3 regions of the Nonomuraea sp. NPDC050022 genome follow, and region 2 is predicted to be linked to each of the others. Evidence: riboswitches for the same ligand, from Rfam matches in the RefSeq annotation. Region 2 holds a riboswitch; each other region holds the start of a gene.
What was found. Region 2 has a riboswitch for thiamine pyrophosphate ahead of ACIBO2_RS07690 (FAD-dependent oxidoreductase). Riboswitches for the same ligand answer to the same signal wherever they lie in the genome.

Region 1 (9,395 bases), on a different contig from region 2:
GCATCCCACGGTCGTCGGCATCGGGCGCGGTGATCTGGCGGAGCCGGTGTTCCGGTCGTGGCTGGAGCAGGACTACCTGTTCCTGCTGGACTATGTGCGGGTGTTCGCGCGGCTGGCCTGGCAGGCGCCGGCCGCGCATCTGGGCGATCTGGTGGACCTGGCGCACACGACCTTCCATGACGAGCTGAGCCTGCACCGGGAGCTGTCGGCCTCGTTCGGGGCGACCTTGGAAGGCGCGCGGAAGGGGCCGGCGTGCGCGGCCTACACGGCGTTCCTGCTGGAGTCGGCTGCTGACTATGGCGAAGGGCTAGCCGCGCTTTATCCGTGCATGTGGGGATATTCGACGCTCGGCCGGCTGTTGGCGGAGGACTTGCCCGCCGAGCCGCGCTATCGGCGGTGGGTGGAGACCTACGCCGATCCCGGCTTCGCGGCGCTGACCGTGCGGATCGCCGAGATGATCGATCAGGCCGATCCCGAGCCCGCGCGGGCGGAGGCGCTGTTCCGTGAGGGGATGGCGCACGAGCTGGCGTTCTGGGATGTCCCATAGTTATCCACAGGCTGTGGACGAAGGTGCGTCGTACCCTGGTGGCATGCCTGAACTCCCCGAAGTGGAATCGCTCGCCGGTTTCCTGCGCGAGCGGGCGGTCGGTCGCACGCTCCTGGGCGTCGACGTGGTCGCCTTCTCGGCGCTCAAGACGTTCGACCCGCCGGTCACCGCGCTCGGCGGGCTGACCATCACGGGCGTGGCCAGGCATGGCAAGTTCCTCGACTTCGACTGCGATGGCCTCCACCTGGTCATCCACCTGGCCCGCGCGGGATGGCTGCGCTGGCGCGAGGACCTCTCGGGCGCGAAGCCGGTCCGTCCGGGCAAGGGTCCGTTGGCGGTACGGGTACGCCTGGCGCCCGACGACGAGGGCCTGGCGCCCGGGTTCGAGCTGACCGAGGCGGGAACGCAGAAGCGCCTCGCCGTCTATGTCACGAAAAATCCAAATGACGTGCCGGGGGTCGCCGCCCTCGGCCCCGACCCCCTCGACGACGCCTTCACCGTGGCCACGCTCAAGGCCATCCTGAACGGCAGCCGCACCCAGGTGAAGGGCCTGCTGCGCGACCAGAAGGTGATCGCGGGCATCGGCAACGCCTACTCCGACGAGGTGCTGCACGCGGCTAAGATGTCACCGTTCAAGATCGCCTCGACCCTCACCGACGCCCAGATCGCCGACCTGCACGAGGCCATCGTCACCACGCTGCGCGAGGCGGTCGAGCGGGCGCACGGCTTGGCCGCCAAGGACCTCAAGGCGGAGAAGAAGTCCGGCCTTCGTGTCCACAACCGCGCCGGTCAGCCGTGCGATGTATGCGGCGACACGATCCGCGAGGTGTCCTTCGCGGATTCCTCGCTCCAGTACTGCCCCACCTGCCAGACGGGCGGCAAGCCGCTGGCCGACCGCCGTCTGTCCCGCCTGCTGAAGTAACGCCTGCTGACGTCACGCCTCCGCGCCGGTGGTCACGCTTTGAGCTTCTCGGGCTCCCCTGACCTGTCGGCCTCGTGCGTGGGGGTGGGCGGGCGTCGGCGTAGGCCGGTGGCCATGATGAGCGCGGCGACGGCCGTGGCGGCCAGCGGTACCAGGAGCGCCGTCCTGATGGCCGCCAGTCCGGCCTCGGCGGAGGTCGCGTCGCCGAGTGCCGCCACGCTGACCGCCGTGACCATGGACAGCCCGAGCGCCGCGCCGAACTGGAAGGCCGAGTTCAGCAGTCCACCGGCCAAACCCTGCTCGTCCTCCGCGATGCCCTCCGTGGCGACGATCGTGAGCGGGCCGTACACGAAGGCGAACATCAGCCCGATCAGCAGCATCGACGGCAGCATGGCCGCGTACGACCAGTCCATCCCGACCCCCACGAACAGGCCGTAGGCCGCGAGCCCTGACAGCAGGCCGCCGAAGATCACCCGGGCGTTCCCGTACCTCTGCACCAGCCACGGGGTCAGCGTCGGCGCGAGCACCACGTCGGCGGCGGCGGCGAGCAGGGCCAGGCCGGTCTGGACGGTGGACCAGCCGCGCAACTCCTGTAGGTACAGCGTGACCAGGAACTGGAAGCCGAAGAACGACGCGGTGAGCAGCAGCGCCGCCAGGTTGGCGCGCACCAGTGGCGCGGAGCGCAGGATGCCCAGGCGGACGAGCGGCGTGGCCGACCGCCGCTCGATCGCCACGAACGCCGCCAGCAGCGCCACTCCGCCCGCGAACACGCCGATGGTCCAGGCAGGGCCGTCGGCGGGGCGCTCCAGCCGTACCAGGCCGTAGACCAGCAGCGTCATCGCGCCGGTGATGGTCGCGGCCCCGGCCAGGTCGACGCCGCCGGCGGGCCGGGGCGTCGGCTGCTCCTTCAGCAGCGGGACGGCGGCGATCAGGATCGCCAGCGAGAAGAGGACGGGCGCGAAGAAGACCCAGCGCCAGCCGATCGAGCTCAGCAGACCACCGATCACCAGCCCGAGCGCGAACCCGGCGGCCCCCGTCCCCGCGTACACCAGCAGCGCGCGGTTGCGCTGCCTGCCCTCGGGGAAGCTCGTGGTGATCAGCGACAGCCCGGCGGGCATCATGAACGCGGCCGCGACCCCGGTGAGGAACCTGGCGACCAGCAGCACCCACCCCTCGGTCGCGAACCCGCCCAGCCCGGAGAACACCACGAACACCCCGAGCCAGAGCAGGAACATCCTGCGCCGGCCCAGCAGGTCGGCCGCCCGGCCGCCGAGCAGGATGAAACCGCCACAGCCCAGGACGTAGGCGCTCACCACCCCGCTCAGCATGCCCGTGGACAGCCCCAGATCCGCCCTGATCGACGGCAGGGCCACGTTCAGCATGGCCACGTCGGTGCCCTCGATGAAGATGGCCCCGCACAGCACGATCAACATGCCCCAAGCGCGTTTGGACATGGTCAACTCCCGGTTACTTATCGGCATTCGGTTATCTCTGGTAACCGTCCAAATCATCCGGCAGTATGAAATGTCATGGAAGACGGCACTTCTAAGTCACCCGGTTACTGCGAGAGCACCGTGGACGACGACTACGACGTGTGGCAGTGGGACACCAGGGAGGACTGCGAGGTCCGGCAGATACTCGACCGGGTCGCCGACAAGTGGTCGCTGCTGGTCATCGCGCTGCTCGACTGCCAGAGCCTGCGCTTCACCCAGCTGCGCCGCGAGATCGACGGGGTCAGCCAGCGGATGCTCAGCGTGACCCTGCGCCACCTGGAGCGCGACGGCCTGGTCAGCCGCACGGTCCACCCCGTCGTGCCCCCGCGGGTCGACTACGCGCTCACGCCGCTCGGCCGGACCCTGCACCAGACGATCAAGAGCCTGGTCACCTGGACCGAGGAGCATCGGCAGGAGATCGCCACGGCGCGTGCCGCGTATGACCAGCGACGCGAGATGACCAGCGACGCGAGATGATGGAGGCATGACGGTTCCAGAGATCCCGGCCAGCGACGTTCCCGCCGACGCCTACCTGCTCGACGTGCGTGAACAGGACGAATGGGTGGCCGGGCACGCGCCCGAGGCGGTGCACATCCCGATGACGCAGATCCAGGGGCGGGTCGAGGAGGTGCCGGGCGACCGGACCGTCTACGTGGTCTGCCGGGTCGGCGGCCGGTCGTTCCAGGTCGCGGCCTGGCTCAACCAGCTCGGGCGCGAGGCGGTCAACGTCGACGGCGGCATGCAGTCGTGGGCGGGCGCGCGCCGCCCGATGGTCAGTGAGACGGGGCGCCCGCCGTTCGTCGCCTGACGGATGGCATAATCCGCTCGACAACTACACAAACCGCGGGAGCTCGGGGTGCACCGGGCTGAGAGGGCGACTGACCTGTCGCCGACCGCATGAACCTGTCCGGGTAATGCCGGCGTAGGGAGTGTGAGATGACGCATGTCGTCGACGAAGTCCCGCTGACCCTCGAAGGGACGCCCCCCAAGACGCTCGGGCTGCTCGACCAGGGGGCCCTGTGGGCGAACCTGGCCGTGAGCCTGCTGGGGTTCAGCGGTGCGCTGTTCCTGCTCGACCCGCTCGGTGGCAGCCCGCTCAGCCTGAGCGCGGCCCTGCTCGCCGCGCTCGTCGGCAGCCTGGTCGGCACGGCCATGGTGGGGCTGTCGGCCATTCCGGGCACGCAGACCGGGCGGCCGGCGATGGTGCTGCTGCGCGGGTTGTTCGGGGCGCGGCTGTCCTACATCCCGACCGTGCTCAACATCGTCCAGATGATCGGGTGGGGCGCCTTCGAGCTGTGGGTGATCGCCAAGGGCGCGATGGCCATCTTCGGGGCCGTGGTGCCGTACCAGGTGTGGGTGGTGGTGGCGGGGGCGCTGACCACGTCGCTGACCATCTGGCCGCTCGGGTCGATCCGGCTGCTGCGGCGCTACGTCACGATCGGAGTGATCATCTCGCTGGTCTGGTTCGCGGTGGCGTTCCTGTCGAAGGCTCCGCCGCAGGGCGGCGGGTCGTGGACGGCGTTCGCGCCCGCGGTCGACTACGTCATCGCGCTGTCGGTCTCGTGGGTGCCGATCGCGGCGGACTTCGCCCGGCACTCCAGGTCGAGCCGGGCCGCCTTCGCGGGCGTGGTCGGCGGCTACACGCTGGCCCAGGTCGCCTGCCTGGGGCTGGGCGTCTACGCGGTGGCCATCGCCGGGTCCGCGGCGGTGGCCGCCGACGGCACGGCCGTGTTCGGGGCGTTCGTCGCGGTGCCGTTGGGCGCGCTGTTCTTCGCGATCCTGGTGTTGCGGGAGGCCGACCAGTCGTTCGCGAACGTCTACTCCACGACCATGTCCCTGCAGAACCTCATGCCGCGCGTCGACCGGCGGGTCTTCTCGATCGCCATCGGCGTGCTGACCACCGCCATTGCGCTGGTGGTCGACGTGAACTCCTACGGGGCGTTCCTGGGGGTGATCGGGGCGGTGTTCGTGCCGATGTTCGCGGTGCTGGCGGTCGACTACTTCGTGCTCGGCGGATCCTCGGGGTGGAACACCGACGAGGACGCGCCCGCCCGCTGGTCCATGCTGGTGCCCTGGGCGCTCGGCTTCGTGGCCTACTGGCTGACCACCTCCACGCCGACGGTCGCGCAGTGGGACGGCCTCTGGGCGGCCGTACGCGAGGCCACCGGGTTCACCAGACAGCCGTGGATGAACGGGGCCCTGGGCGCGGCTCTGGTGGCGGCTCTGGTGACGCTGGCGATCGGCTGGGCGACCAGGCGCGCGTCGATCACGAGTCGTTGAGTACGTACCTCAGGCCCGTGAGCGTTTCTCGATGTTGAGGAGATGACGCTTGGCGGCCTGGCCGCCCGCGTAGTCGCCGAGCTCGCCGTCGCCCGGCACGATCCGGTGGCACGGCACGACCACACAGACGGGGTTGGCGTTGAGCGCGTTGCCGACCGCGCGCAGCGCGCGCGGGCGGCCGATGCTCTCGCCGATCTCGTCGAGGGTCGCCGTCTCGCCGTAGGGCACGGCCATGGTCTTCTGCAGCACCGTACGGGCGAACGTCGTTGCGATGGACAGGTCCACCGGTGTGGCGAAGGCCCGCAGGCGGCCGGAGAAGTAGGCGTCGAGCTCCCTGCGCACCGGGTCGAGCCGCCCGGGGTCGGGCCCGACGAACGCGCCCACATGCCGGACGACCAACTCGAAGACGGTGTCCTCCGACTCGAAGCTGCACGCCACGATGCCCTTGCCGCTCACCGCCAGCACCAGCCGGCCGACCGCGCCGTCATAGGTGCCGAACGCCACATCGGGCGGAACCTCGCCGCGATAGGTGGCGGAAGTCACCCGCAGCAGGGCATCGAGGTCTCCACTGGACATACCCGTCACCCTCTTCCGCCGCCCTGAAAGGCCGTGCCCGCAGCGTATCGGACGGATCGCCCGACGAACGCCGCACGCCACAGGCACTATGGAGGTGTGGGTGACGACAGAGCAGGCAGTGACGATGAGATCGCTCGCGCGGTGCTCGCCAGCTCGCCCAACGCCGTGGTCGCGCTCGACAGGGACCAGACCGTACTCGTCTGGAACCGGGCGGCGGAGCGGCTCTTCGGCTGGTCGGCCGAGGAGATGCTGGGCCGCAGGGCGCCGATCGTGCCGGGGGAGCTGACAGCGGAGCACAACGCGGTGCTCGAACGGGTGCGTACGGGCGGCCAGGTGTCGCTGCGTACCAAGCGGTTGCGCAGGGACGGCACCGTGCTCGACCTGAGGGTCGACACGAGCGCGCTGCTCACGGGCAGCGCCGTGGCGGGCTACGTCTTCGTGCACCATCTGACTGAGGCCGACGAGGCCGCCAGGAACCGCATGGCGCGGCGGGCCCGGCTGGTGCGCCGGCTCACCGACGTGGTCGGCGACATCAACGCCGAGCTGGAGCTGTCCACGGTGCTCGACCGCATCGCGGCCAGCCTGACCGAGTTGACCGGCGCCGACGCGGGCGGGTTCGTGCTCATCGAGGGCGAGCGGCTGCGGCTGGTGAGCGCGCACCAGTTGCCCGACTCGCTCAAGGACGTGACGGCCGAGCTGCGTACCAGCCTGGTCGGCAAGCTCTTACGCACCGGGAAGACGGTGATGCTGGAGTCGCAGGGGCTCGGCGACCTGGTGTGGGCCGAGCTCGACGGGCTGCACACGATCGCGCTCGGCCTGGCCGCGGTGGGTGGCCGTCCCTACGGGGCCCTGTACGCGCTGTTCGCCGACCGCAAGCCCGGTCATCTGGAGCTCGAACTCCTGGAACTGCTGGCCGGGCACGCCGGCATCGCGGTCGGCAACGCGGTGGCCTATCAGGAGGCCGTACGTCAGCGGGCGCACGAGCGGGCGGTGTTCGACGCCAGCGCCGACGGCATCGCCGTGCTCGACCGCGCCGGGCGGGTCAGCCAGTGGAACCCGGCCGCCGCCGAGCTCACCGCGACGCCGGGAGAGGCCGTCATCGGCGGGCCGCCGCCCTTCCCGCTGCCCAGCCCGGGAGAGAAGCTCACCTACCAGCTGGAGAGCGGGCGCTGGCTGGACGTGGTCAGCGCCAAGATCGAGGAGACCGGAGAGGTGGTCGTCGACTTCCGCGACGTGACCACGGCCAAGGAGCTGGAGGAGGCCAAGGACCTGTTCCTGGCCACGACCAGTCATGAGCTGCGCACGCCCATCACGATCGTGCGCGGGTTCGCCAGCACGCTCGACGCGCGCTGGGACAAGCTGAACGACACCGAGCGGCGCTCCGCCGTCCACACGATCGCCGAGCGGGCCAGGTCGCTCGGCCAGCTCATGGACCACCTCCTGCTCGGCGCCAGGGCGGGCGCCGACGAGCCGCCGGTGCGCATCGAGGCGTTCGATCTGGCCGAGCGGATCCACGCGGCCACGCTCGGGCTGCCCGTGCTGTCCGACAGGCACCGGGTGGAGGTGGCCATCCCCGACGCGCTGCCGTACGTCAGAGGCGACGCGCTCGCCACCGACATCATCCTCGGCCAGCTGCTGGAGAACGCCTTCAAGTACTCGCCGATGGGCGGCCTGATCAGTGTGGGCGCCTGGCCCGAGGACGACGCCGTGGTCGTGGTGGTGGACGATGAGGGCGTGGGCATCGCCGCGCCGGACCGGGAGCGGGTCTTCGAGCGGTTCGTCCAGGTCGACAGCGGTGACCGCCGCAGGTTCGGCGGAGTCGGCCTCGGGCTCTACATTGTGCGCAGTCTGGCCAGGGCTCAGGGCGGCGATGTGAGTGCTCATCCGCGACCCGGTGGAGGCACTCGAATGCGGCTCGTGTTGGGCAACGCTTCCTCTATCCGATCCGACACACCGATGCGGTAACGAGGTGGTAACGGTTACGCTGATCTATCGTCCGATGTGTACAAGCTGTGATCGAGATGCGGTTTCTGGGATCGAGTAACGGGGCATTTCGGTCGTACCGGGGAGTGTTCCCGTGGGGGGCACTGGGAGCGGGGAGGTGGGTGTGTCAAGCGTGGTGCTACTGCCGTACGCGCCGTCCAGTGTCGCCGTCGCCCGCCAGCGTCTGAGCACTGACCTGCAGGATCGCGGTGTTTTCGCCACCGCGATCGACGATGCCGTCCTCGTGGTGAGCGAGCTGCTGAGCAACGCGCTACGGCATGCGCATCCGCTGCCGTCGGGCATGGTCAGGGTGGCCTGGCTGCGGAGCGACGAACACATCGAGGTCGCTGTGAGCGATGGCGGCGCGGCCACCGAGCCCCGTGCCGGCCGGCCGACTCTGTCGTCGCTCGGGGGCAGGGGGCTCGGCATCGTCGAGTACGTCGCGGAGAGCTGGGGAGTCCGCCACGACGGTGACATCACGACGGTGTGGGCGATCTTGCACGCCCCCAACGGATTGATGAACGGGCAGGTCCACGCACTGCGAGAGGCTGGATAGCGGCTACGCGCTCAGTGGCCGGCCGGCCAGGATCGCGCGCTCTCCCACGACCCACGCCGAGGAGATCAGCAGGTAGAGTGCCGCGGCCAGTGGCATCACCGCGGCGGCCAGCACCGTGCCGAACGGCATCAGCGGCATGATCCTGCGGATCAGCGCGGGCTGATCGTCGGGCAGTGTGGCGCTGACTTTGCGAGCCGAAATCCACGCCACGACCGCGATCAGCGCGATGACCACGGCAAAGACCAAAAATGGCCCGCTAACCAGACCGTAATTGGTGACGATTCCCGCCACATGCTGCCCCAAAGGGGCGCCCAGCAGGTCATGGCCCAGGAAGGCGGTCGGGTGCGTGGCGACCCGATACATCAGCCAGATGAACGGAAGCTGCCCCAATCCCGGGAGGATCGTGGCGAAAGGCGAGGTGCCTTCCTTCGCGTACAGCTTGGTGGTCTCCTTGGCCAGCCGCTCGGGGTTGCGCGACCACCGCTTCCGCACCTCGGCCAGCTTGGGCGCCAGGCGCTTCTGGACCTGTGCGGCGCGGGCCTGACGGATGCCGAGCGGCAGCAGCAGGAGGCGCACGGCCACGGTGAACAGCACGATGGCCACGGCGGCGTTGTCACCGGACACGGCCAGCAGAAATGACACGAAAGAGTCGAACATGAGCCCTTCAATCAAAGAGAGATGGATCAGGGCTCACTGAAGAGAGCCCCGCTCAGCCGGAAGCGGGGCGCGATGACGGAGCTCGTGGCCGTGGCCGGCCTGCCGCCGCGGGATGGCGCTGGCGCTGGAAGGCCGTGCGCCGGGCGTACATCAGCGGAAAGCCGGGCGCGTCGCCGCCGATGGCGGGCAACAGCCGGGCGGCCCAGGTGGCGAGCAGCAGAATCGCCACCATGGTCACGCCGATGAGCCAGGGATCGAACAGGAAAAGCGTCACCGTGACGAGGACGACTTCCCGACCAAGGTGACGGCGATGAACACCAGAAGGGCGACCACACCGATGATGAGGGCGACCTTGAGCAGGCCCATGATCATGGGGATCAC
Region 2 (9,395 bases):
ACCTCAAGGGGGACGCCGAGCACGCTTTCGAGGTGACCGACGACTCCCGTTACACGCACGTCCGGCTGAACATGTATCCCGACGGCGGGATCGCCCGGCTGCGCGTGCACGGCGAGGTACGGCCGGACCTGTCCCTCTACGACGGGCTCAGCCTCGACCTGGCCGCCCTGGCGAACGGGGGGCGGGTCATCGCCTGCTCCAACGAGTTCTACTCGGCGCCCGACAACGTCCTGGCCCCCGGCCTGGCCCGCCACCAGGCGGAGGGCTGGGAGACCGCGCGGCGGCGCGAGGCCGGGAACGAATGGCTGGTCATCCGGCTCGCCGCGCGCGGCGTCATCCGGCTGGCCGAGATCGACACCACGAACCTGCTGTTCAACGCGCCCGGCTGGGTGTCACTGACCGGCTACGACGGTGACCGTGAGGTCGAACTGCTGGCCAGGACGCGGCTGCAGCCCGACACCCCGCACCGGTTCCGTCTGGAGCACGCCGGGCCGGTCACGCGGGTGCGCGTCGACATCTATCCCGACGGGGGGCTGGCAAGGGTCCGGCTACACGGCAACCTCGCCTGACGGCCCTCGCCTGGCCGCCGCCCGGCCGTCGGGTCACTGCCAGAGGACGATTGCCGGGTTACTGCCAGAGGACGACCACCGCGCCGGGCGGCCGCTCGCTGTTGCCCGCCGGGCGCTGGAACCGTACGACTCCATCCTTCGTGAGCTTGCGGATCTGCACCTTGAAGCCGAGCCCCTGTAACTCGTTCCTGGCGTCGTTGACGTTCTTGCCCACCACCGACGGGACGAGCTGGAACTCCTGGTCGTCACGCGCCTCGTTGTCCTCGTTGTCACCGCCGAACCAGTCCCAGAAGTCGGTCTGGCACCGGGCCACCGTGATCATGGCCTGCGCGCCCTTGTTGACCTCGGCCTTGGCCTTGGGCGCCTGCGCGATCACCGTGCACGGCTCGGCCCGGTCGTCGACCTCGTTGACCTGCACCTGGAAGCCCTGGGTGCCGAGGTAGCTGGCCGCCTCGTCCTTGGGCATGCCGCTGACGTCGGGCATCACGAGCCCCGCGCTGACGTAGAGGTTGACCTTCGAGTTCTCCTTGACCTTCTCGCCCACGTCGGGCGAGGTGCGGATCACCTTGCCGCGGTCGATCTCCTGGTTGGCCTGCCGGCTGACGCGGTTGACGTCGAGCCCGGCCTTGCCGATCGCGGTGCGGGCCTCGGGCTCGGTCATGCCCTCGACGTTGGGCACCAGCACCCGCTTCGGGCCCAGCGAGGGCACCAGCGTGAGGGCCGCGCCCCGTTCGACCTCGACGTTGCGTCCCGGGTCGGTCCTCAGTACGAGGCCCTCGGCCACCTTCTCGTCGTGCTGGCCGGGCGCCGTCTTCACCTGGAAGCCCTGGGCGGAGGCGGCCTTCTGGGCAACCGCCAGGTCACTGCCGACCAGGTCGGGCACCGGCACATACGTGGTCTGCGAGAAGTACCAGCCCGTCAGCGCCACCGCCACCACCATGACCGCGGCGAGCGCGACCAGGAACCAGTTGGGCTTGAAACCGGCGCGCCGCGCGGGCAGCTCCTCGCGCGGCTGGATCATCGTGTGGTTCGGCACCACCTGCGTCATCGCGTGCGGCGCGGTGGCGGGGCCGGCGCTCGGCATCGAGTAGGGCATGGGGCGCACGCCGGACGCCCCCGCGTGCGTGGGCGGCGTCGTCGTACGGGGCAGCATGCGGTGCGCGTCGACGGCGGCCACCAGCATCGCGGTCGCGTCGGCGGGACGGTCGTCGGGGGAGCGGGCCGTGGCGTGCGTCACCAGCGTGTCGATCAGCGGTGGCACCTCCGGCACCACGGAGGACGGCGGCGGCACGGTGTCATGGACGTGGCGGTAGGCCACCGACATCGGCGTCTCGCCGTCGTAGGGCTGCTCGCCGGTCACCAGCTCGAACAGCATGATGCCCGCCGCATAGACGTCGCTGCGCACGTCGGCGCCGCCGGTCATGACCTGCTCGGGCGACATGTAGCCGATCGTGCCGATCATCACGCCGGTGCGGGTCTGGTTGGTCGCCTCGATCGCTCGGGCCAGGCCGAAGTCCACCACCTTGACCCGGCCGTCGTCGGTGAGCAGGACGTTCTCGGGCTTGACGTCGCGGTGCACCATGCCGGCCTGATGGGCCGCGCCCAAGGCCGCGAGCACCGGTATCATGATCTCCAGCGCCTCGCGGGCGGGCAGCCTGCCCCGGTCGCGCAGGGTGTCGCGGAGCGTCTTGCCGGGGACGTACTCCATCGACAGATAGACCACGTCACCGTCGGTGCCCTGGTCGAAGACGTGCACCACGTTGGGGTGCGAGAGGCTGGCCACAGACTTGGCCTCGCCGATGAACCGCCGCACGAACGCCGGGTCCTCGGCGAGCGAGCGATGCATGACCTTCAGCGCGACCGTGCGATCAAGCCGGACGTCGAGCGCCAGGTAGACGGTCGCCATACCGCCCCGCGCGATCCGGGACTCGATGCGATAACGCCCATCGAGCAGCCGTCCGACGAGAGGGTCCGCTGTCGTCGTGTCCACCCCGCTGAGTTTACGGGCGTTTTGCCACTGGCAAGGCCTGACCATCCGAAACCGATGCCGAGCCGTGCTCGTTGGAACGCGCCTATCTGGAACATAACCGGACATATCCTGTTTCGCCGGTTCCGCGTGATGTCGGTGACTACGGGTCTGTCCGGGGCCCCCGCGTGGCTACGGACCCGTCGGGGGTCTCCGCGTGGCTACGGACCCGTCGGGGGTCTCCGCGTGGCTACGGAGCCGTCCGGGGTTTTCGCGTGGCTATGGGCCCGTCGGGGAGGATGCCTCCGCGTAGCGGCGGCGGGGGATGCGGCCCGCCTGGTGGGCGAGCCGGCCCGCCTGGACGGCCGCTCTCATGGCCGTCGCCATCAGCTCCGGCCGCTGCGCCCTGGTGACGGCCGTGGCCAGGAGTACGGCGTCGCAGCCCAGCTCCATCGCCAGAGCGGCGTCGCTGGCCGTACCGATGCCCGCGTCGAGGATGACCGGCACCGAGGCCGCCTCCACGATGAGCTCGATGTTGTGCGGGTTGCGGATGCCGAGGCCCGAGCCGATCGGCGCGCCGAGCGGCATCACCGCCGCACATCCGGCCAGCTCCAGGCGACGCGCCAGCGCCGGGTCGTCCCCGATGTACGGCAGCACCACGAACCCGTCGGCCACCAGCCGTTCGGCCGCGTCGAACGTCTCGATCGGGTCCGGCAGCAGCGTCCGCTCGTCGGCGATGACCTCGAGCTTGACCCAGTTCGTGCCGAGCGCCTCCCTGGCCAGCCGGGCGGTCAGCACGGCGTCGCCCGCGGTGAAACAACCAGCGGTGTTGGGCAGGACCTTGATGCCGCGTTCGCGCAGCACGTCGAGCACCGAGCCGGGCGCACTGGGGTCGAGCCGCCGCATGGCGACGGTCGTCAGCTCGGTGCCGGACGCGACCAGCGCCTGGTCGAGCACCTCCAGCGACGGGGCGCCACCGGTGCCCATGATGAGCCGGGAGGAGAACTTCTCTCCGGCTATGAGGAGATCATCCACCTTGCACCGCCGTCAGCACTTCCATCCGGTCGCTGTCGCCGAGCGCCGTCGTCTCCCAGGCGCTCCGCGTCACCACCTCGTCGTTCACGGCCACGGCCACGCCGGTCGTGGCCGTGGTGAGCGTGAGTACGGCCTGCGCCACGGTGGTGCCGTCGGGCACCTCGTGCGGGGCCCCATTGATGGTCACATTCATGAAATATCCCGATACCTCAGCGGCGAGCACAGCTCCGCGAGCTCGCTCTCCTCGCCCAGCAGAATGGCCGCCGTGAGCGGAGCCAGCAGCACCCCGCCCCGATGATGCCCAGTGGCCAGCACCAGCCCTGGCGTCCCGCTGGGCCCGATGAGCGGGACGTTGTCCGGTGTGCCCGGCCGCAGCCCCGCCACCACGTCGACGATCTCCAGCTCGGTGACGCCCGGCACCAGCTCGTGGGCGTCCCGCAGCAGCTCGTACAGTCCGCCCGCCGTCACCCTCGTGTCGAACCCCAGCTCCTCCTGGGTCGCCCCGACCACCAGCTCACCGTCACCCCTCGGCACCAGGTACACGGATTTCCCGTGGACCGTCCCGCGTACGCACCTGCCGAGCAGGGGCTGGGGGGAACGCAGCCGCATGATCTGCCCCTTGACCGGCCGTACCGGGACATCGACCAGCCCGGCACTCCACGCCCCGGCCGCCAGCACGACCCGCTCGCCCCGGATCTCATCGGGAATGTCCGCCTGCGGGCGGCTCTGGTCCGGGGGTGCGAGGCGTACGCCCACCACCTTGTCATCGTCCTGGACGTCGCCGTCCTGGAGCAGTTCGCTGACGCGAGCCCGGACGAGGGGGACGCCCAGGCGGTCGAGTGCGGCCAGGAGCGCGGCGGTGACCCGGCGCGGGTCCACCCAGGCGTCTCCACGGGCCAGCAGCCCACCGCGTACGGACGGCGCCAGCATGGGCTCCAGCCGACGGCACTCGCGCCCGGTCAGCCGCTCGACCGGTAGCCCCAGCTTCTCCATGAACGCGGCCAGCTCACCGAGCGCCGCCAGATCGTCGGCCCCGAACGCCACGGCCAGCGTCCCGTCGACCCGGAAGTCCAGCCCGGCCCGCGCGGCCTCACTGAGCCCGCTCACGACCGCTTCAGACGCCCCGGCCTCGTCAAGGCGGTTGGCGGCGGGTTTCGTACCGGCGTCGAGGCCGGCGTCGGTGGCGAGTTCGGAGGCGAAGGACGGCCAGCGGCGCAGTGCGGCGAGGCCCAGTCGGAGCAGCGGCTCCTCCGTGTAGGTGACCTCGCTCACCGGCGCCAGCATGCCCGCCGCCGCGTGCGAGGCCCCAGTGGCCGGAGCCGGATCGACCACGGTGACCGGCCGCCCCGAGCGGGACAGGCGCCAGGCGATGGACAGCCCGATGATCCCGCCGCCTACGACGATGTCCACGTCCGCTCCCTTCGCCGGCATGATCCGGATCAGGTGTCTTGCGGTCGAAGGCCCGGTGCAGCCTTCCTCTCAGCCCGGTAACGGCCGGACTCCCGCGCGTCTTACGTCTCCACCCTACGGCCTCGGCGCGACGTCCCGGCACGGGCCCCGTTATGGTCTTGAACGTGAATCATGTGGTGGTGGCAGGCGCCGGTCTGGCCGGTGTACGGAGTGTCGAGGCGCTGCGCGCGAAAGGGTTCGACGGCAGGATCACGCTGATCGGGCAAGAGCGGCACCGGCCGTACGACCGGCCACCCTTGTCGAAGGCGGTCCTGTCCGGCAGCAGCGACTCCAGCTTCGTCGACGCCGACCTCGCCGTGCTGGAGGTGGACTTCTGGCCGGGCGTCTCGGCCAAGGCGCTGCGTCCCGGCGTCGTGGAGACCACCGAGGGCGAGCTCGGCTACGACGGCCTGGTGATCGCCACCGGCGCCGAGCCGATCACGCTGCCCGGCGACGGCCGTCAGCATGTGCTGCGCACCCTCGACGACGCGCTTGAGCTGCGCGCCCGGCTCGTCAAGGGCGCCCACGTGGTGATCATCGGCGCCGGTTGGATCGGCGCCGAGGTGGCCACCGCCGCCCGCCGAGCCGGCTGCGAGGTGACCGTGATCGAGGCGGGCCCCGCCCCGCTCGCCCAGGCGGTCGGCCCTGAGATCGGCGCCCGCACCCAGGGCTGGTACGAGGGCATCGACCTGCGGCTGAACACCCTGGTCGGCTCCGTGGACGACGGCGGCGTCACACTCGCGGACGGAAGCCTCATCGAGGCGCACGTGGTCGTCACCGGCGTCGGAGTGCGCCCGACCGTCGGCTGGCTCGCGGGCTCCGGCGTCGACCTGGACAACGGCGTCGTCACCGACGAACACCTGCGCACCTCCCTGCCGAACGTCGTGGCCGTGGGCGACTGCGCCGCCTGGTGGTCGCGCCGGTTCGAGACCAGGCTGAGGGTCGAGCACTGGGACGCCGCGCTCAACTCGCCCGAGGTGGCCGCCGCCACGCTGCTGGGTGTCGAGGCCGCCTACGACCCGGTGCCCTATTTCTGGTCCGAGCAGTTCGGCCACATGGTCCAGTACGCGGGCCACCACCCGGCCGGAGATCGTCTCCTCTACCGAGGCGAACTCGGCGGAAAATGGTCGGCCTGCTGGCTCACCTCGGACGACACCCTGGCCGCGGTACTCGCCGTGGACCGGCCCCGAGACCTCGTCCAGGGCCGCAGAATCATCGAAGCCGGACACCGCGTAGACGCCGAACGCCTGGTAGATCCCGACCTCTCCCTACGGGACTGTGTTGTTTGAGCAAGCACGCCATGTGGTAGTTGTGGTTTCGTGACGCTTTCTGTTGCGCAGATCGACCGGGAGACCGACCAACTCGTCGCCGAGTGGCTCACTCTCCCCGAAGTGGCCGCGCGCCTAGACCTTTCGATAGGGCGGGCCAAGCAACTCCTCAAGGATCGGAAACTGCTCGGTGTGCGCCGGGGTGGTGGTGGGCCACAAGTGCCCGCGGTGTTCCTTGACGGAAAGGACGTGATGAAGGGTCTGCCCGGCACACTCTCCGTGCTGCGCGACTCCGGTTACGACGACATCGAGTCGCTGCGCTGGCTCTTCACTCCCGACGACTCCCTGCCCGGCTCGCCCGTCGACGCCATCAGGGCCGGTCGCCATACCGAGGTCAAGCGGCGTGCCCAAGCTCTCGCTTTCTGACGCCCGTCTCTACCTCTGCACGGACGGCCGTCGCGAACGCGGTGACCTGGCCGAATTCCTCGACGCGGTGCTGGCCGCGGGCGTGGACATCGTCCAGTTGCGGGAGAAGGGCCTGGAGGCGCGCGAAGAGCTCGCGCTCCTTGAGGTCTTCCGCGACGCCTGCGACCGGCACGGCCGGCTGCTGGCGGTCAACGACCGGGCCGACATCGCCTACGCCGCCCGGCCCGACGTGCTCCACCTGGGGCAGGACGATCTTCCGGTGAAGGTCGCGCGAGAGATACTCGGCGACGACGTCTTCATCGGACGGTCCACCCACTCCATCGCCGAGGCGTCCGCCGCGGCTGTGGAGGAGGGCGTCGACTACTTCTGCTGCGGTCCCGTCTGGCCGACGCCGACCAAGCCGGGCCGCCACGCGCCGGGGCCATCGCTGCTCCGGCACGCGGCCTCGCTCGGCACCGGGCGGCCGTGGTTCGGCATCGGCGGCATCGACCTGGGCAATCTCGACCAGGTCCGGTCGTACGGGGTCGAACGGGTCGTGGTGGTACGCGCCATCACGGAGGCCGACGATCCGGGCGCCGCGGCAGCGGAGTTCGCCAAGCGCCTGGCCGGCTGACAGACGCGCGCGAGCGCCGCCTGGCGCCCGCCGCACTCAGCTCATGCGTGAGGCGGCGGTGCGTACGCGCGGCCTCTCAGGCGTGCCTGAGGGGCAGTGTGGTGACTCAGGTCGTGCGTGAGGTGGCGGCCACGGCCAGGTCGGACAGGGCCGCGCGGGCCTCCGGTGTGATGGGCGCCTTGCCGAGGAACGTCAGCGCCTCGCCGAGGTAGTCGCCGATCATGTCCTCGCACTGGCGCAGCGCCCCGGTGCCCTCGATGATGCCCCGCAGCACGGCCACCCCGTCCTCGTCGAGTCCGGGGTCGCCGAGCAGGGCGCGCACGGTCTCGGCGTCGCCGGGTGCGGCCGCGGCCAGCGTCCGGGCGACGAGCATCGTCCGCTTGCCCTCGCGCAGGTCGTCGCCCGCCGGTTTGCCGGTCTGCGCCGGGTCGCCGAACACGCCCAGGATGTCGTCGCGCAGCTGGAAGGCGATGCCGACCCGCCGGCCGTACTCCATGCAGAGCTCGTCCATCCACGGCTCCAGGCGGCCGGCGGCGAGCACCAGGCCGAGGCGGAGCGGTTGTTCGACGGAGTATTTGCCGCTCTTGTAGAGAGCGACACGCAGGGCGGACTCGAAGGTGTTCTCGCCGTGCGCCTGCTCCAGCAGGTCGAGATATTGGCCACACATCAGCTCGGTGCGCATGTGGTCGTGCACCGGCTGGGCCGCCGACAGGGACTCGGGCGGCAGGCCGCTGCTGCGCCACATCTCGCCGGACCAGATCAGCAGCAGGTTGCCCAGCAGGATCGCCGCGCCCTCGCCGAACTGCTCCGCCGAGCCGTGCCAGCCCGACTTCTCGTGGATGGCCTCGAAGCGGCGGTGCGCGGACGGCATGCCCCTGCGCAGGTCGCTCTTGTCCATCACGTCGTCGTGCACCAGCGCGCTGGCCTGGAGCAGCTCCAGCGAGGCGGCGGCGGTGAAGATCCCGGGCACGTCGGTGCCGCCCGCGCCCCGCCATCCCCAGTAGCAGAAGGCCGGGCGCAGCCGCTTGCCGCCGGACAGCAGGTCTTCGGCGGCCGAGCGGAGCGGCTCGAGCTCGGTGTCGCCGGGGACGGGCAACTGCCGTCGGACGAACGTCCGCAGCGCGGCGTCCACCTTGGCACGCAGGGCGTCCAGGCTCGCGGCGTCAGTGGTCATGCATCTGAGACTAGTGGCCGGGAGGCCGAGCCGGATCTCCAGGGACGACTTGGCCACCAGGCCGGATCTCCAGGGACGGGGCTTGTGGCGGTAGCCTGGGTCACATGGCGCTTGGTCGACCCTCCATCCTGCCCGATCGTGTTCCCACCGTCCGTGAGCTTCTCGCGTCCGGTGGCCGGTCGTTCTCCTTCGAATTCTTCCCGCCGAAGACGGACGAGGGGGAACGGCAGCTGTGGCGGGCGATCAGAGAGCTCGAGTCGCTGCGGCCGACGTTCGTGTCCGTGACCTACGGCGCGGGCGGCTCCAGCCGTGACCGCACCGTCGACATCGTCGAACGGCTGGCCCACGACACCACGCTCACCCCTGTGGCGCATTTCACCGCGGTCAACCACTCGATGCGCGAGCTGCGCCACCTGATCGGCCGCTTCGCGGACGCGGGGGTGCGCAACATCCTCGCCGTGCGTGGTGACCCTCCCGGTGACCCGACGGGCGAGTGGGTCCAGCACCCGGAAGGCGTCCTGTACGCCGAGGAGCTCGTGCGGCTGATCCGGCAGGTGGGCGACTTCTGCGTGGGCGTGGCGGCGTTCCCGTACAAACACCCGCGTTCGCCGTCGATCGAGTCCGACACCGACTTCTTCGTACAGAAGTGCCGGGCCGGCGCCGACTACGCGATCACCCAGATGTTCTTCCAGGCCGACGACTACCTGCGGCTGCGCGACCGCGTGGCGGAGCAGGGGTGTGACACGCCGATCATCCCGTGCATCATGCCGGTCACGCAGATGAGCACGATCGCCAGGTCGGAGCAGCTGTCGGGGGCGCCGTTCCCGGCGGACCTGGCGGCCCGCTTCGAGGCGGTGGCCGACGACCCGGCGGCCGTGCGGCGGCTGGGCATCGA
Region 3 (9,395 bases), 100 kb from region 2:
GTAGCGGCTCAGCAGGGCCATCGCGGCCAGCACGGCGGCCGTGGCCAGCACGCCGGTCACGGCGTGGACGTGGTGTGAGAGCGACAGCGGGCCGAGCTCGCAGACGGGATCGCCCAGCGCGGCGCAGTCGAGCGGGAACAGCCCACCGGCGAGTACGAGAACGCCGAAGGCCGCCAGCCCGAGCCAGGCGAACCGCTCCCGCCGCACCCGAGGCGTCAGCGCCACCCCGAGCACGATCGCCAGGCCCGCCAGCACGTCGGCGGTCCTGAACAGGCGCATCGCGGGCTGGTCGCGCGCCGCCAGCTCGCCGACCAGGCCGTCGCTCCGATCGACCAGCGGACTGGTGAACTGGCCGGGCATCCAGGCGCTGTACAGCACGGCCGCCACCACGAAGGCGGTGGCCGCGAGCACCAGCAGTCGTCGCTCCACGTGATCATTAGATCACCCGGTGCGATCAGAGGCCGGGGGCGCCCCAGACCGGGAACCAGCGACCGAGGTCCTGTTCCAGCGGTAGCTCGCCCTCCAGCGCGCCTCTGGCCTGGAGTTCGAGCGCGTTGTCGCGGTGCTGGCCGGACAGCGGCGCGAAGGGGTAGAACGTGCCGCGCTTGTACAGGTAGACGACCGCCAGCCGGCGGCCGTTGGGATCGGTGAACGACACTAGCGAGCAGAGCAGCGAGGGACCGAATCCGGCGCCCTCCAGCGAGGCGTTGACCGCGTGCAGCTCGGTGACCAGGTCGCTGACGTCGTCGGGCGATCGGCGCACCAGGAGCCAGGTGTAGCCGTAACCGTCGGAGGATTTGTCGACGCGGTCGCCGAGCAGCGCCTGCACATCGCTTTCGAGAGTGGCGAACGCGCCGCCCTCCGCCGCGCGGAAGGACACCGAGCCGAGACCGGTGGGAACGAGACCGGTGGCGGCCTGCAGCGTCACCGCCGCGGACGGCAGCGCGAACAGTGCGTCGAGGTTGGGTGGTGCGGGCTTCGACCGGCCTAGCAGGGTGTCGAGCCAGCCCATACGGTCAGCCCCTTCCGAGTTGGGCGGAGATCCTGGCCAGCTGCTCCAGGCGGCGCTCCAGCGGTGGGTGAGTGGAGAACAGGGTGGCGATGGAGGCGCCCTTGGCCAGCGCCGGGGCGAAGTAGAAGGCGTTGAACGGCGCCGCCTCACGCAGGTCCTGGCTCGGGATCCTGGCCATGTCGCCGGTGACCTTGGTCAGCGCGCTGGCCAGGGCCGACGGCCGCTGGGTGAGCAGCGCGCCCGCCCGGTCCGCGGCCAGTTCGCGGTAGCGCGACAGGGCTCGGGTGAGCAGGAAGCTGATCGCGTACACGACGATCGAGACCAGCATGATGATCAGCCCGATCGGCACGCCGCCGTTGTTGTCACGGCTGCGCCCCAGCCCGGTGTACAGGGCGAACCTGGTCATCAGACCGGCCACGATGCCGAGGAACGAGGCGATCGTCATGACCGCGACGTCACGGTGGGCGACGTGCGACAGCTCGTGCGCCAGCACGCCCTCCAACTCCTGGGGCTCCAGGCGGCGCAGGATGCCGGTCGTCACGCAGAGGACGGAGTTGTTCTGGTTGCGGCCGGTGGCGAAGGCGTTGGGGACGTCGGAATCCGCTATCGCCACCCGCGGCTTGGGCATGTCGGCCATCGCGCAGAGGCGATCGACCATGCCATGGAGCTCGGGAGCCTCTTGCGGCGAGACCTCCCGGCCGTGCATTGCGAACAGCGCGATGCGATCGGACAGGAAGTACTGCGCGAGCAGCAGGCCCCCGGCGAGCACCAGCACGACCAGTCCTTGAACGCCCACAGCGATGAGGACACCCATGAAGGCCACGTAGAGCAGCCCCAACAGGAACATCGTCACGACCATGCGGGTGGTCAGACCGCGGTCGGGCGCGAACCGCGTGTTCATGGCTAACCCGGGATGAGACCCTGGTCGCCCAGCATCTCCCGGACCTCCTCGATCGAGGCGTCCGCGGGGGGAAGGATCAGCTCTGACGGCTCAAGGCTGTCGTCGGGAAGCGACTTGCCGACGTGGCGAACCTTGTCGAGCAGGGCGTGCAACTTGACCCGGAAGCTCGCCTCGTCGTCGGACTCGATGGCCGACTCGAGCTCGCTGTCGAGCTGGTTGAGCACGGAGATGTCGTCGGCCGAGATCTCGACCTGCCCCTCGCCCATGATTCTGACGATCATGCGCCCTCCCCAGGCTGGCGCAGCTGCTGCGTGTTCTGAGGCTGAGCCTGCTGGGGCGCGCCCTGCTGGCCGCCCTGGCCCGGCTCGATGGCGCTCTTGGGCGCCGGACCCTGGCCGAGCTCGGCCTTCATCCTGGCCAGCTCCAGCTCCACGTCCATGCCGCCGCCCATACGGTCGAGCTCGGCCTGGATGTCGTCGCCGCGGGTGCCGCTGTAGTCATCGAGCGCGCCGCTGGCGAGCAGCTCGTCGATGGCGCCGGCGCGGGCCTGCATCTGCGCGGTCTTGTCCTCGGCGCGCTGGATCGCGAGACCGACGTCGCCCATCTCCTCGGAGATGCCGGAGAAAGCCTCGTTGATGCGCGTCTGCGCCTCGGCCGCGGTGTAGGTGGCCTTGATCGTCTCCTTCTTCGTACGGAAGGAGTCGACCTTCGCCTGCAACCGCTGGGAAGCCGTGGTCAGCTTCTCCTCCTCGGCCTGCAGGTTCTCATGCTGGATCTTCAGGTCGGCCATCTGCCCCTGCAGATTGGACCGGCGCTGGAGGGCCTCACGAGCCAGGTCCTCACGCCCGACGGACAGCGCCTTACGGCCCTGCTCCTCATAGCGCCTGGCCTGCTGTTCGAGGCCGTTGACCTGCAATTCCACCCGCTTGCGCGAGGTGGCGACGTCCGCCACGCCCCGGCGTACCTTCTGCAGCAACTCCAGTTGCCGCTGGTAGGAATAGTCGAGGGTCTCGCGCGGATCCTCCATTTTGTCCAGGGCCTTGTTGGCCTTGGACTTGAAGATCATCGAAAGTCTCTTCATCACGCTCATGCGCGTCGGCCGTCCCCTTCTTAGGTCGTGCTGGTGTTCACCCAGTGCAGCGCAGCCGCCTTGGGATTACCCTACGCATAACGCACGGGGGCGTCACTAAGTTGCCATCCAGGTAGGGTTGACGTCGTGTTGCGACGCCGTTCCCAAACCTCCGTGGACGACACCCCCGTCCCCATTGACGATCCTAAGCCCCAGGGCAAGGGTCGTCCCACACCCAAGCGCCGGGACGCGGAAGGCAGACGGCGCCAGCCGGTCACCGCGCCCAAGGACCGCAAAGAGGCCTATCGACAGGCCCGCGCCAAGCAGACTGTCGAGCGCGAGCGGGCCCGCAAGGGCATGCTCGCGGGCGACGAACGCTATTTCCCGGCCCGCGACAAGGGCCCGGCGCGCAAGTTCGCGCGCGACTGGGTCGACTCGCGGCGGCTGCCGAGCCAATACTTCCTGCCGTTCTCGCTGGTGATCCTGCTGGCGACGTGGATCCCATGGCCCGCAGACATCCGTCCGCTGGTGCTCGGCTACGTGATCACGATCGGCTGGCCGATCATGATGATCGGTGTGCTCTTCACCTCGATCTTCGTGGCCTGGCGGATCAAGAAGCTGGTGGCGGAGAAGTATCCCAAGGAGAACCTGCGCGGCGTCGGCTTCTATGCCGCGATGCGGGCTCTGCAGATCCGCAAGCTGCGTTTCCCGCCGCCCGCGGTCCTGCCGGGCGGCAAGCCGGTGCCACCCAAGAAGTAACGCGGTTCGCTCCGGCTTTCGCGCCGTTTCGCTCCGGCTTTCGCGCCGTTTCGCTCCGGCTTCTCCCAGCGCGGCACTCCTCGCGTGACCGTGGGCCGCCGGCCGCCCAAGGCCGGCTGCGGACACGCTCGCGGGGTGTTCAGCCCCTCATGGCGGAGTAAGGCTGTCGTGCAGGATGAAGGGGGGATATCCCATGACAGATCGTCCGCCCGAGAGCACCGGCTCCACATCGTCGTCGGACAGCCGCGGGACGACCGGGGCGAAGTGCGCGCTCGCGGTCAAGGGCCTGATGGGGATAGAGGCCATCACCTGGGGCAGCGGAAGCTCCTGGCGTACCGGCACGGGAGTTCCGGATCACATCGCGGCGCCCATCGAGTTGATGTGCTTCGAACTCCTGCCCTATGCCCTGCTCAGGGCCGCGCACATCAGCGAGAAGACGTTCCTGCTGGGCATGCGGAACCGGTCTTCGACCAAGTACGACGGCGGGTCGGAGGCGTGGGCGGGCTTTCTGTGCGACCCGGTGTCGAAGGACCGCGTGCCGGTGGACGAGCTCGCCGGCCTGCGTACCGTGGCGGGCGACGTCATCGTCATGATCGGCGCCTCCGCCGACGCGTTCCACACCGTAATCGTCTCGGGCACCGCCTCGACCGGCCCCGCCAAGGAAGGGCCGATGATCTACTCCCTCGCCGACCGCAGCCCGACAAGCGATCCCACCGAAATGACCCTCGGTAAGATCATCGCGCAGTTCCTACCTTATGAGACGGTCGCCGTACAGGTGTTCACCGTGAAGCCGGGCCTCCTGGAGTGAGTTCACGGCCACCAGCGGAAAGAGCTGTCGCGGCGCCAGGTGGGGGCGCCGATCTGTCACGGGCGGGCGCCGTACCACGTCTCTTTCGATTCTTTCGACGACCGACAGGGGCTCGTTCACAGCCATTGGCGGGTGGGCCAGGCTTCGAGGCGCCACGCGCTGTCCCAGAACATCCACTCGTATTCGGCCGCCCGGAGGAACGCCTCCGCCATGGCTTCGCGGATGGCGGGGCCGGACTGGGCGGCCTGCCGGTCGGTGATGGCCTTCGCCTGTTCGGCGGAGACGGCGAAGGCGGGGTCGGAATAGGTGGCGATCCACGCGTGGTACGGATGGTCGCGCCGCCCCTCCGTACGCGCCAGCAGTGCCGTGCCGACGTCCTGGTACACCCAGAAACACGGCAGCACGGCGGCGGCGAGCACGGGTAGTGGCGCGGTGAGCGCGGTGGCCTGAAGGTAGGACGCGTACGCCAGGCAGGTGGGCGAGGTGGGAATGGCCGCCATCTCCCCGGCGTCCAGGCCGAATTCGCCGAGATAACGGCCGTGCAGGGCCCGTTCGACCGTCAGCGCCGTATGGGCGGACTGGGCGAAGAACGCGGCGTCGGAGGAATCGTCCGCCCGGGCCGCCGCCGTCGCCAGCGTTTTCGCGTACGCCGCCAGATAACGGCCGTCCTGAACGAGATAGAAGGCGAAACGCTCCCGGTCGAGACCGCCGTCCCCCAGCGCGTTGTTGAACGGATGGTTACGGATCGCGTCGAGCAGCTTGGCCGCGCGCGTCCAGATTTCATCGCAGAACATACCCTCACTCACCAGAGTGCGTGGAAATGGTGGACGGGGCCGTCTCCCCCGACCTGGAAACGCCCGCGGCCCGCGGCGCGCCGTTCAGATATCCCTGACCGTCCGCGCTCGAGTCGGTGCCGACGACGGAAAGCATCTTGGAAACGGGAGCCACCCGGACGTCCCTTCGCTAGTGCGAACTAGATCAGGTTCTACGGGTGTGATCTCAGCCCGACCTGCCGGGCACCCCGCGTCGCAGATCAGGGTAACAGAGGTCATGGTCGCGGACGGCGGTCCGCCATGGGCCCGCGAGGGGGCGGACGTCGCGATCGTGACGTACGCGTTCGGGATGGGCATCGACCGGCCGGACGTACGGTACGTGCCGCACCAGGAGCAGGCCGCCTCCATATGGTCGGTCCACAGCGACGCCGAAGAGAAGGCGGTCTTCATCCGGCCACGTTCCCCAGCGAGGCGAAGGCACGCGTCCAGACGAACCTGTTGGGGATTCTCGCGGTCGATCAACGGCCCGAGCACCTTCGTTCCGGCCGCGTGCCGAGCGGGAATCGCCAGCGCCTCGAAGAATTCGATGAATTCCGAGCGGACGATTGAGCTCGTCGCCGAACCCGAACCAGGTCTGAGTTTCTCTCTTGGTGCCTTAGACCGGCTCGACCGTAATGCGCGCCGCGCCTGGTACAGAGTTTCATTTGAGAAGCCTGGAAGAGTTTCATTTGAGAAGTCTGGACGTGTCGCCTCGAGTATCGGCCGTCGGGCAATCCGGAAGCGCGTCGGCCTGTATCATTCGACCGGGCTCTAAACGTCCCCGCATCGCCTCTTCTCGGCATGCGCCGAATCACTAGGATCGACTCCCTGTGGCCGCACGGCTCACAGCAAGGAGGATTTTCATGCGCATTTTACGCACCGGCTATACTCTCGCCCCGGCAATGGCGGCGGCGTTCTTGGTTCTGACGCTGACCTCATGCGGCAGCGGCAGCGGCAGCGGCGAAACCATCGCCACGGGAACCACCGCTCCTGAAGCCGCGGACACGAACCAGAAGGCGACGGGAAAAACAGCCGCCCCCGCCGGTGAAAGCGGCGTCAAAACCGGCGTCATGGATCAGCTGCGCAAATCGCGGGAGATAAAGGAGCTGCCGTACAAGCCGGCGGCCGTGACGAAGTTCGTGTCGTGCATGGCCGACGTCCTGGTGAAGTACAGCAACAAGAAGGACCTGCGAGCCTACGCCGACGGCTCGCTCGACCTGGAGAGCATCCGGCAGACCGACAAGGCCGCGGCCGACAAAGCGGGCTTCAAGTGCTCGGACGTCGTCACCAAGGACGATCTCAAGCAATAGACGGCGAGCCGCCGGATGACACCCGGCGTCCGATCCAGCAGGTCGATCGGCCGGGCACGTGCCTGGTCCATCGGCGGCGCGGCCAACCCGGACGATCCCTTGGCCAGGGGCTCGCGAACCACCAGACTTTGCGGCTCCGGCAGCACGGCCATGGATCGTCCGCCCGCCGCGCCGCTCGCGCTCGCCCAACGGCATCCGTTCGGCCTGGTCCAGGTCGGTGCCGCCGAACGTGTCCGTCCGACCATCCTTGGAGAGGTCAAGCTTGGTGGTATCAGGCCGCCCCCGCCCACGAGCGGTGCCGAGCCGCGCAGTCGTCGAGGACCGCCAAGCCCCGTCAGCGCGCCCGGTCGATGAGCGCCCCGGCGGGCAGACCGCACCCCATCCCGGTTTAGATCACCGCATGAGACGGGCCTAAGGTCGGATCTATGGAATTCCGTACCCTCGGTCGCAGCGGTCTCAAGGTCAGCGAGATCAGCTACGGCAACTGGCTCACCCATGGCTCCCAGGTCGAGGAGGACGCCGCCAAGCAGTGCGTGCAGGCGGCGCTCGACGAGGGCATCACGACGTTCGACACCGCCGATGTCTACGCCGGCACCAAGGCCGAGTCGGTGCTCGGCCGGGCCCTGAAGGGCGTACGCAGGGAATCGCTGGAGATCTTCACCAAGGTCTACTGGCCGACGGGCCCCGGGCCGAACGACCGCGGCCTGTCCCGCAAGCACATCACCGAATCCATCCACGGGTCGCTGCGGCGTCTGCAGACCGACTACGTCGATCTGTACCAGGCGCACCGCTTCGACTTCGAGACGCCGCTGGAGGAGACGCTCAAGACCTTCGACGATCTCGTACGGCAGGGCAAGGTCCTCTACATCGGCGTCAGCGAGTGGACGGCCGACCAGATCGCCCAGGCGCTGAAGATCGCCGACGACATGGGCTTCGACCGGATCGTGTCCAGCCAGCCCCAGTACTCGATGCTCTGGCGCGTCATCGAGCCGGAGGTCGTACCGCTCAGCGAGCGTGAGGGCATCGGCCAGATCGTCTGGTCGCCCATCGCGCAGGGCGTACTGACCGGCAAGTACCTGCCCGGCCAGGCCCCGCCGGCAGGCTCCAGGGCGACCGACACGGCCGGCGGCGCCGACATGATCGCCCGCTTCATGAACGACGACGTCCTCACCCGCGTACAGGAACTCCAGCCGATCGCCGCCGACCTGGGCCTCACCATGGCGCAGCTCGCGGTCGCCTGGGTCCTGCAGAACCCGAACGTCTCCAGCGCCATCGTCGGCGCCTCCCGCCCCGAGCAGGTGCGCGACAACGTCAAGGCGGTCGGGGTCAAGCTCGACGCCGACGTACTGGAGCGGATCGACGCCGTGCTCGGCCCGGTGGTCGAGCGCGATCCCGCCAAGACGGCCAGCCCACCGAAGCGCCCGTAACATCCCCGGCAGCAAAAGCCCCTTGAGCGACAATGACGCTCAAGGGGTTTTTCATCTGAATGTGGCACTACCCGCCTTTCGAAAACAGTGTGGAAAGACTCGGTCACGTTCGGTAATGTGTTCGGTGAGTGAGGAAGCTGTGACAGGAGGTGCGCGATGGCGATCCGCCGCCCCACCACCAAACGCCACGGCCTGCCCACCGTCGTGCAACTACGGCTCACGCCCACCCCGGCCGAGGCCGACGCCCTGGCCGCGGCGGTGCTGTTGTGCAATCAGGCGGCCACCGTCATCTCCCGGCTGGCCTGGCAGCACCGCGTCTTCACCGTGCTGGAGTTGCATCGGCTGGCCTACTACGAGGTGCGCGGGCAGATGGCCGGGCTGGGCGCGCAAGCGACTGTGCGGGCGATCGCCCGCGTCGCCGGCGCCTACGCCAACCGGCGCGCCAGCAAGAAACGCGCCCACATCTTCCGCCCACACGGCGCCGTCCCCTACGACGCCCGGCTGATGAGCTTCAACCGGGACGCCCGCACCGTATCTTTGTGGACCCCCACCGGCCGCGTCACTCTCCCCTACACCGGCCGGCCAGAAGACCTCAAAGCCGTGGACGCGCTGCCGCTCGGCGAGGCCGACCTGATCTGCAGACGCGGCGTGTGGCTGCTGCAGGTCACCCTCACCCTGCCCCAACCGGCGGTGCGTGAGCCGGTCGGCGGCTTCGTCGGGGTGGATCAAGGGGTGGCGAACCTGGCGGTCACCTGCGACGGCGTGGTGCTGCCCGGCCCCGCCCTGGCCGGACCGGTCAGCGGCAACGGCCACGTCCGCACCCTGCGACAGCGGCGGCACCGGCAACGCCGACGGCTGCAGAAGAAGGGAACTTCTGCGGCGCGGCGGGTGCTGCGCCGCCTTGCCGGGCGTGAGCACCGGATGATGACCGACCTCAACCACCAAATCTCGAAGTACGTGGTGCGTGAAGCCGAACACACCGGCCGCGGCATCGCCCTGGAGGACCTTCAGGGCATCCGCGCTCGGGTAAGGGCTCATCGGCTCCAGCGGCACACCCTGCACAGCTGGGCCTTCGCCCAGCAGATCACCTTCACCCGCTACAAGGCCGCCCGCGCCGGGATCGCCTTCGCCCTGGTCGACCCCGCCTACACCTCGCAGGCGTGTCCGGAATGCGGGTACGTGTCCAGGGCGAACCGGCCGGCGCGGGGCCGGTTCGTCTGCACCAGGTGTGGCCTCGCTGGGCACGCCGACCACATCGCAGCCCGCAACATCGCCACACGCGGCGCTGCGGGCTGGG

Region 1: another riboswitch for thiamine pyrophosphate. It lies ahead of ACIBO2_RS18350 (cytosine permease); the one in region 2 lies ahead of ACIBO2_RS07690 (FAD-dependent oxidoreductase).
Region 3: another riboswitch for thiamine pyrophosphate. It lies ahead of ACIBO2_RS08195 (TenA family protein); the one in region 2 lies ahead of ACIBO2_RS07690 (FAD-dependent oxidoreductase).

The regions. Positions count from the first base shown of each region.
Region 1 is NZ_JBITKE010000004.1:381,445-390,839, reverse strand. It holds gene ACIBO2_RS18375 (TenA family protein) at 1-547, shown strand, start outside; gene ACIBO2_RS18370 (Fpg/Nei family DNA glycosylase) at 591-1,469, shown strand; gene ACIBO2_RS18365 (MFS transporter) at 1,502-2,923, opposite strand; gene ACIBO2_RS18360 (helix-turn-helix domain-containing protein) at 2,999-3,439, shown strand; gene ACIBO2_RS18355 (rhodanese-like domain-containing protein) at 3,447-3,770, shown strand; TPP riboswitch at 3,796-3,908, shown strand; gene ACIBO2_RS18350 (cytosine permease) at 3,899-5,242, shown strand; gene ACIBO2_RS18345 (methylated-DNA--[protein]-cysteine S-methyltransferase) at 5,252-5,818, opposite strand; gene ACIBO2_RS18340 (PAS domain-containing sensor histidine kinase) at 5,915-7,783, shown strand; gene ACIBO2_RS18335 (ATP-binding protein) at 7,926-8,357, shown strand; gene ACIBO2_RS18330 (membrane protein insertase YidC) at 8,361-8,960, opposite strand; gene ACIBO2_RS18325 (DUF6412 domain-containing protein) at 9,067-9,288, opposite strand; gene ACIBO2_RS18320 (hypothetical protein) at 9,285-9,395, opposite strand, start outside.
Region 2 is NZ_JBITKE010000002.1:259,484-268,878, reverse strand. It holds gene alc (allantoicase) at 1-569, shown strand, start outside; gene pknB (Stk1 family PASTA domain-containing Ser/Thr kinase) at 628-2,559, opposite strand; gene ACIBO2_RS07700 (thiazole synthase) at 2,815-3,570, opposite strand; gene thiS (sulfur carrier protein ThiS) at 3,563-3,763, opposite strand; gene ACIBO2_RS07690 (FAD-dependent oxidoreductase) at 3,760-4,980, opposite strand; TPP riboswitch at 4,970-5,086, opposite strand; gene ACIBO2_RS07685 (NAD(P)/FAD-dependent oxidoreductase) at 5,145-6,308, shown strand; gene ACIBO2_RS07680 (Rv2175c family DNA-binding protein) at 6,339-6,713, shown strand; gene thiE (thiamine phosphate synthase) at 6,691-7,326, shown strand; gene ACIBO2_RS07670 (polyprenyl synthetase family protein) at 7,433-8,500, opposite strand; gene metF (methylenetetrahydrofolate reductase [NAD(P)H]) at 8,605-9,395, shown strand, end outside.
Region 3 is NZ_JBITKE010000002.1:360,277-369,671, forward strand. It holds gene ACIBO2_RS08160 (alpha/beta fold hydrolase) at 1-429, opposite strand, end outside; gene ACIBO2_RS08165 (hypothetical protein) at 455-1,012, opposite strand; gene htpX (zinc metalloprotease HtpX) at 1,017-1,913, opposite strand; gene ACIBO2_RS08175 (hypothetical protein) at 1,916-2,194, opposite strand; gene ACIBO2_RS08180 (PspA/IM30 family protein) at 2,191-3,003, opposite strand; gene ACIBO2_RS08185 (DUF3043 domain-containing protein) at 3,157-3,741, shown strand; gene ACIBO2_RS08190 (hypothetical protein) at 3,935-4,549, shown strand; gene ACIBO2_RS08195 (TenA family protein) at 4,666-5,343, opposite strand; TPP riboswitch at 5,488-5,583, opposite strand; gene ACIBO2_RS08200 (hypothetical protein) at 6,225-6,671, shown strand; gene ACIBO2_RS08205 (aldo/keto reductase family protein) at 7,097-8,098, shown strand; gene ACIBO2_RS08210 (RNA-guided endonuclease InsQ/TnpB family protein) at 8,255-9,395, shown strand, end outside.